2 regions of the Dickeya lacustris genome follow, and region 1 is predicted to be linked to the other one. Evidence: predicted binding sites of a transcription regulator. Region 1 holds the regulator's gene; the other holds the start of a gene.
The links. Region 1 encodes CRP, which controls carbon source genes, mostly activating them, when cyclic AMP is high. Its sites were predicted from a motif close to ATGTGANNNNNNTCACAT; they were not measured.

Region 1 (4,964 bases):
GTGCCACTCCTCCATCATGATAATCCCCGGTTTTATTCCGATGTTCTTCTCCAATGCCACCATCGGCGTGTTCGCCAACCACTTTGGCGGCTGGCGCGCGGTGATGAAAATCTGCTTTGTGATGGGGATTATTGAGGTGCTGGGCTCCGCCTGGGCGATTCACCTGTTTGCCCAGAACGGCGCCAGTTTTAATGGCTGGATGGGGATGGCGGACTGGGCGCTGGTGTTCCCGGCCATCATGCAGGGGCTGTCGTTCTCTTCGCTGTTCTTTGTGTTACTGCTGGCCGGTGCGCTGGTCTACATGTACTTCGCATCACGCACGCTGCGCGCAGAGGAAGATTCGGCGCAGCCGGTGGCCAGCGAAGCTACAGCGGGCCACGATAATATGCCCAGCCGCGATGCGGATACCCAGCCGGTGAGCGCTGCGAATGCGAACGCTCGGGTGGTGCGTATTCTGGCAGTATGCGGTAACGGCCAGGGTTCTTCGATGATGATGAAAATGAAGATAGGCAAGTTCCTTGAACAACGGGGAGTGCCGCACATCATGGATTCCTGCGCTGTGGCAGATTACAAGACCAAACTGCCAACCACCGACATTATCGTTTCCTCGAAGCATCTGGCGGGTGAAATGAGCCCCGGTGACGGCAAGTTTGTACTGGGCGTGCAGAACATGCTCAACCCAAATTCTTTCGGTGATGAGTTGCTAGGCCTTATCAAGAAAAACTTTGCCGGTTAATCACGCGTGCCTTCCTTGCTGCGTCAGGAAGGCCTAAGGAGAAGGACATGAAATTCAAACAATCGTTAATCGACAATAACTCCGTATTGCTTAATGCCAGCGCCGCTGACTGGCGTGATGCCATCAAACTGGGTACGGATATGTTGATTGCGTCCGGCGCTGTTGAGCCGCGTTATCACGAGGCGATTATCAGCAGTATCGAGAAAATGGGCCCGTATATCGTGATTGCGCCGCAATTCGCCATGCCGCACGCCCGGCCGGAAAACGGCGTGAATCGCACCGCCTTTGCGCTGGTGACATTGACCACGCCGGTGAAATTTGACGGTGAAGATGAACCGGTGGATGTGCTGGTGACGCTGGCGGGCAGCACCTCGGATGAACACATGGAAGGGTTGATGGAAGTGACCCAGGTGTTGGAAGACGAGAACAGCGACACCGGGATAAACCTTGATAAATTGCGGGTATGCACCAGCCGCGAAGAGGTCTTTAGCGTAATTGATAAGGCGCTGGCACAGCCTGCCTGAGCCGTAATAAGGCGCTCCGTGTCAGGGGCGCAGGAGAGAATCATGATGTACCAGCAATTGAAGGCTATCGTACTGCAAGCCAACCTGTTGCTTCCCCGGCACGGCCTGGTGACGTTGACCTGGGGCAATGTTTCGCAGATTGATCGCTCGCTTGGGGTTATCGCCATCAAACCGTCGGGCGTCTCGTATGAGCAGATGACGCTGGACGATATCGTGGTGGTAGACATGGACGGGCGTGTGGTGGAAGGGCACCTTAACCCTTCCAGCGATACGGCCACCCATCTGGCGTTGTACCAGGCGTTTAGCGGTATCGGCGGTATTGTGCATACCCATTCACGCCACGGCACTATCTGGGCACAGGCGGGGCTGGACATCCCGGCGCTGGGCACCACCCATGCCGACTATTTCTATGGCGATATTCCCTGCACCCGCGCGTTGAGCGAGCAGGAAATTGCCTGTGAGTATGAGAAAAACACCGGCGCGGTGATTGTCGAAGAGTTTCAGCGCCGGGATCTCGACCCGCTGGCCGTACCGGGTGCGGTGATAACCGGGCATGCGCCCTTCTGCTGGGGGAAAAACGCGATGGATGCAGTACACAATGCGCTGGTGCTCGAAGAGGTGGCGGCGATGGCGCTGTCTACCCGCTTGCTTAATCCGACGATTCATATCGATCAGGCGCTTTCTGATAAACACTATTTCAGAAAACATGGCGCGAATGCTTATTACGGCCAGCGTTAAAGCTTATTTATTTTTAACCGGTGGTTATTTTTAAACAGTAGTTATTTTTAAACAATATTTATTTCCAGGCTTTATTATTTTTAAGCTTTATTACGTTTAAACCTTATTGCTTTTATTCATCGACGGTCTGCGCCAGCGACCTGAAATAGTGTATTGAGAACCATTGAAATAAATAGTGGCATCAGGCCACGGGCCGCGCTCGCTCGCAATCCGGTGATTTCACTATTTTCACTCTTGGAGAGGAATCAGTTATGACTAAACCTATGCTGCAAATCGCCCTGGACTCGACTGACCTGGCAACAGCGATTGAGATTGCTGACCGCGTCAGCGGGTTTGTTGAAGTCATTGAGGTAGGCACCATTCTGGCCTTTGCTGAAGGCATGACGGCGGTGCGCACGCTGCGTGAGCGCCACCCCAAACACATTATTGTGTGTGATATGAAAACCACCGATGGCGGCGCTATTTTGGCACGCATGGCATTCTCTGCCGGGGCGAACTGGATAACCGTTTCAGCGGCGGCGCACGTTGCCACTATTGCGGCCTGCAAAAAAGTGGCCGATGAGTTTGGCGGGGAAATCCAGATTGAACTGTATGGCAACTGGAACCTTGATGATGCCCGTCAGTGGGTCGATATGGGCATTACGCAGGCGATTTATCACCGCTCGCGCGATGCCGAGCTCGCCGGGGTCAACTGGACGCATGACGATCTTGGCCGGATGCGCGCGCTGTCTGAGTTGGGGCTGGAGCTGTCAATTACCGGCGGTATTGTGCCGCAGGATATTCATCTGTTTGAGGGGATTAGCGCCAAGACCTTTATTGCTGGCCGTGCGCTGGCGTCTGAGAGCGGTAAAGCGACGGCTGAGGCTCTGCGCACCGAGATCAATAAATACTGGTCGTAACGCGTCGCCCGCGACACTCACCGATACGCAAAATAAGCAGGGCGGCCATTGGCCGCCCTTGCTGATATTAAAAAACCCGTTCAGATGGAAAACGGGCTGACGCCCGATCAGCGCGTGCCGTAAACCACGATGGTTTTACCGTGAGCGGAGATAAGATTCTGGTCTTCCAGCATTTTCAGGATACGACCGACAGTTTCACGGGAACAGCCGACTATCTGGCCTATCTCCTGACGGGTAATCTTGATCTGCATACCATCCGGGTGGGTCATGGCATCCGGTTGTTTGGCCAGATTCAGTAAGGTCTGTGCGATACGCCCTGTGACATCCAAAAATGCCAGATTGCCGACTTTCTGCGAGGTGACTTGCAGGCGACGGGCCATCTGCGAGGAGAGGCGCATCAGAATATCCGGGTTAACCTGGATAAGCTGGCGGAATTTTTTGTAGGAAATTTCAGCGACTTCACAGGCAGTTTTTGCCCGAACCCATGCACTGCGCTCCTGCCCATCTTCAAACAAGCCAAGCTCGCCGATAAAATCGCCCTGATTCAGATAAGACAGAATCATTTCCTTGCCTTCTTCATCCTTAATCAGCACGGCAACCGAGCCTTTTACGATGTAGTAAAGCGTCTCTGCTTTTTCACCCTGATGGATCAGAGTGCTCTTCGATGGGTACTTGTGAATGTGACAATGAGAAAGGAACCATTCGAGAGTCGGGTCTGTTTGCGGTTTGCCGAGAACCATTCGCTGTTATCCTCTGTTGTAATTCACTGCGCAAATCACAGGGCTCAGAGTTCCCTGTACGGCGTGATAACATAGTTATAATTCAAATTCCGTCCTGGCGGAATGACGTCAGGGATGATACGGAGACGGTCTATCAATGACGCCGGTAAACCGATGGCAGTCAGGCAGCAGCCCGACACACACGGGTTTACGTCCTCCGTTTGTAACACAGGTTGAGTGTAGTGTCTCGTGTTGTCTCGCTTCAGCATGATTAAGCTCTGATTATCAGGCTTTTTTGTACATGAGCGGTGCAAAATTTCAAAAATAGTTGATTGAGGGCAAAATTATGCAGGCTCGGGTGAAGTGGGTTGAGGGATTGACGTTTTTAGGTGAGTCCGCATCCGGTCATCAGGTGCTGATGGATGGCAATTCAGGCGATAAAGCGCCCAGCCCGATGGAAATGGTGCTGATGGCAGCGGGCAGCTGTAGCGCCATTGATGTGGTCTCCATACTGCAAAAAGGTCGCCATGACGTAACGGATTGCGAAGTGCGTTTGAGCGCCGAGCGGCGTGAAGAGGCGCCGCGCCTGTTCACCGCTATCAATCTGCACTTTATCGTCACGGGCAACGCGCTATCGGAAAAAGCCGTTGAGCGCGCGGTGTCGCTGTCAGCGGAAAAATACTGCTCGGTGGCGCTGATGCTGGAAAAAGCGGTGCAGATAACGCACAGCCATGAAGTGGTAGCGCAGGGTTAACGCACCGGCTCGCGGCGGCTTCATCGCCGTCGCACCGTGTCAGGCAAGGCCATTACCCGTAATCAGTCGCCGCACCAGCGGTGTCATAATCAGCTCCATCGCCAGCCCCATTTTGCCGCCCGGCACCACCAGCGTATTGATGTGTGAAATAAACGACCCCTGTAGCATCGCCAGCAGATAGGGGTAATCCATGTTGTCCAGCCCCTGAAAATGAATCACCACAAAGCTTTCATCCATTGAGGGAATGGCTTTGGCGGCAAACGGATTCGAGGTGTCAACCGTCGGGACACGCTGAAAGTTGATATGGGTGCGGGAAAACTGCGGGGTGATATAGGTGATGTAATCCTCCATTGAGCGCACCACCGAGTCCATCACCGCTTCGCGCGAATGGCCGCGCTCGTTGATGTCACGCACCAGTTTTTGTATCCACTCCAGATTGACGATAGGCACCACCCCCACCAGCAGGTCAACGTGCTGTGCGACGTTATGCTGGGCGGTAACAACGCCGCCATGCAGCCCCTCATAAAACAGCAGGTCGGTCGGCTGCGGCATCGGCTCCCAGGGCGTAAATGTTCCCGGCACCTGATGGTAGGG
Region 2 (4,964 bases), 1.6 Mb from region 1:
GCCCGACGTCCGTCAGCACCCGGGGGTGGCGCGCCACCTCGTGGGGGGGTAAATGTCACACTCTCATCGGCATACATGGGGGTATCCTGCTGGTTGCTCGCGGCCCGACCGGGCGACTCAGTGACCGACGGCCACGGCCTGACGCGCCCTGACCGGCCGCGCGGCTTCGCCGATGGTGTTACGCAGGTGGCCGACATGCTCTATCTCCACCTCGATGCTGTCACCCGGCTGCATGAACAGCGGCGGATTACGCTTCTTGCCCACCCCGCCCGGCGACCCGGTAATGATGACGTCACCGGCACTGAGCGCGGTGAAGGTGCTGATATACTCAATCAGGTCGGCCACCTTGTGGATCATGCTCGCCGTGGTGTCATCCTGCACCATCCGCCCGTTCAGGTAGGTGCGGATGGCCAGCGCATGCGGGTCGGGGATTTCGTCACGGGTGGTCAGGTACGGCCCGAACGCGCCGGTCTTCTGCCAGTTCTTGCCCGCCGTGAACCAGCTGTGCTGCCAGTCACGCGCCGAGCCGTCCATGTAGCAGCTGTAACCGGCGACAAACCCGAGCGCCTCGTCGCGGGCAATGTTCTGCCCGTCGCGGCCAATGATGACCGCCAGCTCGCCTTCGTAGTCAAACTCGCTGGAGTAGTGCGGCTTGAGCACCGGGGTGCCGTGGCCGGTCTGCGAATCCGGGAAGCGCACGAACAGCGTCGGGGCCGGGTTCAGCTCGTTGAACTCCTTGCGCTTGTCGGCGTAGTTCATGCCGACGCAGAGGATTTTGGAAGGCGAGACAATCACCGGCAGAAAGGTGACGTCAGCGACGGCCACATCCGGGGTCTCTCCCTGGAAGGCGGCGGCCACGTCGAGCGCATCGGCGGCCAGCAGCGCTTTGAGGTCGGGGTAACGTTCGCCCAGACGACGGCCCAAATCAATCAGCCCGGCGGAGGTGTAAATACCGTAACTGTTGTTGCCCTGATGGCGATAACTTGCAAGTTTCATAATCTTTCCTGTTTCAATAAAGCCGCAACGTATTGCGGCGTTATTTGTTTTTGTCGTAAACCGTCACACCAAGAATTTGCCGAGAACCAGCAAAGCCACGGAGACGTTGATCGCGCCACCGATACGGGTCGCAATCTGAGCAAAAGGCATCAGCACCATACGGTTGCCAGCAGTGAGGATAGCCACGTCGCCAGTACCGCCCTGCCCGCTCTGGCAGCAAGAGATGATGGCAACATCAATTGGATGCATACCGATTTTCTTACCAACAAAGAAACCGGTCGTGACCAGTGCCACAACAGTGGACACAATCACCAGCAGATTGGTAATCGTGAAGGCATGCACCAGCTCTTCCCAAGGGGTAATGGCCACGCCAACGGCGAACAGAATCGGATAGGTCACAGAAGTCTGGAAGAATTTGTACACCACCTGAGAGCCTTCCAGCAGACGCGGGGAAGCACCGTTAACCAGTTTCACGATAACCGCAGCAAACAGCATGCCAACCGGTGCAGGCAGACCAATCAGTTTGTGGCCCAGCATACCGATCATGTACAGCAGGATAGCCAACAGCGCGCCTGCAGCCAGGTTAGCCGGGTCCATTTTGCCGCTCAGAGTGCTGGTCAGCGAAGCCGGAGCCTGTTCAGGGCTGTTTGCTTTATTCGGCATCAGATCGCCTTCACCCGTCAGGTGTGGGTAGCGTTTGCCCAGTTGGTTCAGCACGCCAGCAAGAACGATGGCGGTCAGGCTGCCCAGCATCACGATCGGCAGGATGCGCCCCAAAGCAACCCCTTGATCCATGTGCAGTATTGCTGCGTAGCCAATAGAAAGCGGGATAGCACCTTCACCTACACCACCCGCCATGATGGGCAGCACCAGGAAGAAGAAGATCTGGAAAGGATCCATGCCCAGCATAATGCCGACGCCCATACCCACCAGCATGCCCACAATTTCACCGCACAGCATGGGGAAGAAAATACGCAGGAAGCCCTGGATCAGCGTCTGCCGATTCATGCTCATGATACTGCCGACGATGATGCAGCAGATATACAGATACAGAATGTTGGTGGACTTATAGAATTTGGTGGTGGAATCCACAACAACTTGCGGCAGCAAGCCGTAATACACCAATGCAGACGGGATAAAGGTGGCGCAAATCGCCGCTGCACCCATTTTTCCGATGAACGGCAAGCGCTTACCGAATTCACCACAGGCAAAACCGAAGAACGCGAGTGTAGCAACCATCACCACGATGTCGCTGGGCAGTTTGCCTTCAAGGCAGTCCAGCGCAATCAATAAACCAGCCAGAATAAACAGCGGCACTGGAATAACACCAATTTTGTAGTTATCCAGAACATGCCACCACTTTTCTTTTAATGAAGCCTGCCCAGAGGCCTCCTCTTTCACAACAATATAAGAATCATCAGTGGTACTCATAACCTTCTCCCCTTGTTATTTTCCCGGGCATAGTAAGAGGTCAAGTCCTATTATTATGTGACAATCTTCAAATTAAAAAATGAGTTTTAATGGCACTTATGGTTTTAATGGTTTTAATATTTTTATTCATTTAAATCAATAAATTAAAAACCAACAGAAATAGCGCCCGCATCATAATTTTTATGGTTTTTATGGCGTAAAAGGCATCGTGAACAATAAATAAACTTCATGTTTATAAAAAGTAAATTTTATGAAATAAAAAGTAATCTTTATTTCACAGGGAATTCAAAAATGCCAATAAATATCAATACCACTTTTTACGCGTAGCGCTTCACAAGACGGTTTTTTAGCCCCTTCTTTTTACGCCTTTCATGATAAATTAGCTATCGTCAATTCAGCACTCCACAGGTAATAGGCACAATATGGCTGTAAAACTTCCTTTTCATATCAAACTGTTTATCTACCTGATGATCTTTTTCTCGTTACTGCTTATCAGCGCTGGCGTTTACTATTATCGCGCCGTGGATCAACAGCTCTATGATGAACTTGGGAGCCGGGCCCAGATTCAAGCCAGAGAGATAGCGATTATTCCTTCACTGGTTGACGCGGTAAAACAGCGCGACACCACCACTATCGATAATTTGGTTGATCAGATCAAAGCGCGCAGCGATGCCAGCTTTATCGTGATTGGCGATAACACGGCCACGCACCTCTATCATTCCGAAGAGCCTTCGCTGCTGGGCACCGAAATGATCGGCGGAGATAACAAAGAGGTGCTCGATGGACAAAGCTCTATTACGTTACGTCGAGGCGCCATCGGCATTTCTCTGCGCAGCAAAGCACCGATTATGGATGGCGATCGCGTTATTGGTATTGTCTCTGTGGGGTATTTGAAAAAACGCATTGATAACCTGACATGGAGCAAAGTGGCCAGTGTCGGGTTGTTCATCGCCGTCATGCTGGTCGCGCTGTTCTTCTTTTCATGGTGGTTTTCCCGCAATTTGAAAAAGCAGATGTTTGGTCTGGAGCCTCTAGAAATAAGGCTGCTGGTTCGTCAACAAAAAGCGCTGCTGGAGTCTATTTATGAAGGGGTTATTGCTATTGATCAGCAGCGGCGTATCGCGGTTATCAACCACGCTGCCAAAGATTTGCTTGGACTCAGCATGCCTTCCTGGCAATTGCGCGGCTTACCGATAGACGATGTCATTACACCGGTGCCCTTTTTCTGCTGCGACACCATGTGGGAAAACGATACACATGATGAGATTTGCCGCTTCAATCAGGTGACGGTCATTGCCAGCCGGGTTCGCATTATGCTTGAGGACGAATTACAAGGTTGGGTCATCAGCTTTCGCGACAAAAATGATATTCACACGCTGAGTATGCAGTTAAGTCAGGTCAAACGTTATGCCAACAGCCTGCGTATTCTGCGCCATGAACAGTTGAACTGGACGGCGACACTGGCAGGCTTACTCCACCTGAAACGTTATGAAGAGGCGATTCGCTATATCGAAGCGCAATCGGAAGGCGCGCAGGCGGTATTGGATTTCATCTCCAGCCGTATTTGTTCACCGGCTCTATGCGGTTTACTGCTCGGTAAATTCGCCAGCGCGCGTGAAAAAGGCATCGAATTACGGTTTGATCCGCGCTGTCAACTCAACACCATTCCCCCATCACTGAGTGAAACCGAGCTTATGTCAATCATTGGCAATGTTATTGATAACGCCGTCGAAGCCACGCTCGCCAGCCAACTGCCCTACTCCCCTGTTGAGGTGTATATCTATGATGGCGAACAAGAACTGGTCATCGAAGTGGCCGATCAGGGCACAGGGATTGACCCCGACATTGCCGATAGGGTATTTGAGATGGGTGTCACCAGTAAACTGGAGGGCGATCACGGTCTTGGGCTGCATTTAGTCTCAAGCTATGTCAGCCAGGCTCAAGGGGTCATCGAAGTGTCAGATAACCCTCCGCATGGTGCCATTTTTTCTATTTTTATTCCTAAAAACACCACGTTTAACCAACCTATAACCTAAAAAAAGAGAACGAAAGTACCATGCCAATCGCGAGCACCACACCAACGGAAAGGCCGATTGAAAACTTCGACGTCCTGATTGTTGAAGATGAACGCAAGTTAGCCAACATTCATGCTGAATTTATCGAAAAGCATTTTGCGCTGAAAGTCGTGGGCACAGCGTCAACGTTGCTGGAAGCGAAACGGATGCTGCAACAATACAAACCTCGATTGATGCTGCTGGATAACTATCTGCCCGATGGTGAAGGCGTTCAGCTTATCGAAAGTGAGTTAATGCGCAGTATTAACTGCTCGGTTATTTTTATTACCGCAGCCAGCGACATGAATACGTGCGCACAGGCTATCCGCTGTGGTGCATTTGATTACATCATCAAACCGGTTTCCTATCCCCGGTTGCGCTCCTCATTAGAGCGTTTTATCCAGTTTGTAAAAACCCAACACACCTATAAGGTGGTTGATCAGCAAAACGTAGATGTACTCTATCAATTGCAGGCGTCAACGG

Region 2: the regulator CRP is predicted to act here: its motif matches at 2,483-2,500, upstream of O1Q98_RS00860 (2-hydroxycarboxylate transporter family protein).

Annotation. Positions count from the first base shown of each region.
Region 1 covers NZ_CP114280.1:2,970,700-2,975,663, forward strand. The annotation lists partial or broken gene O1Q98_RS13430 (PTS ascorbate-specific subunit IIBC) at 1-736, shown strand, start outside; gene O1Q98_RS13435 (PTS sugar transporter subunit IIA) at 784-1,260, shown strand; gene O1Q98_RS13440 (L-ribulose-5-phosphate 4-epimerase) at 1,306-1,998, shown strand; gene O1Q98_RS13445 (3-keto-L-gulonate-6-phosphate decarboxylase UlaD) at 2,250-2,897, shown strand; gene crp (cAMP-activated global transcriptional regulator CRP) at 3,005-3,637, opposite strand; gene O1Q98_RS13455 (OsmC family protein) at 3,963-4,370, shown strand; gene O1Q98_RS13460 (phosphoribulokinase) at 4,410-4,964, opposite strand, start outside.
Region 2 covers NZ_CP114280.1:192,863-197,826, reverse strand. The annotation lists gene citC ([citrate (pro-3S)-lyase] ligase) at 1-19, opposite strand, end outside; gene O1Q98_RS00865 (fumarylacetoacetate hydrolase family protein) at 118-996, opposite strand; gene O1Q98_RS00860 (2-hydroxycarboxylate transporter family protein) at 1,060-2,427, opposite strand; gene O1Q98_RS00855 (ATP-binding protein) at 2,850-4,463, shown strand; gene O1Q98_RS00850 (response regulator) at 4,484-4,964, shown strand, end outside.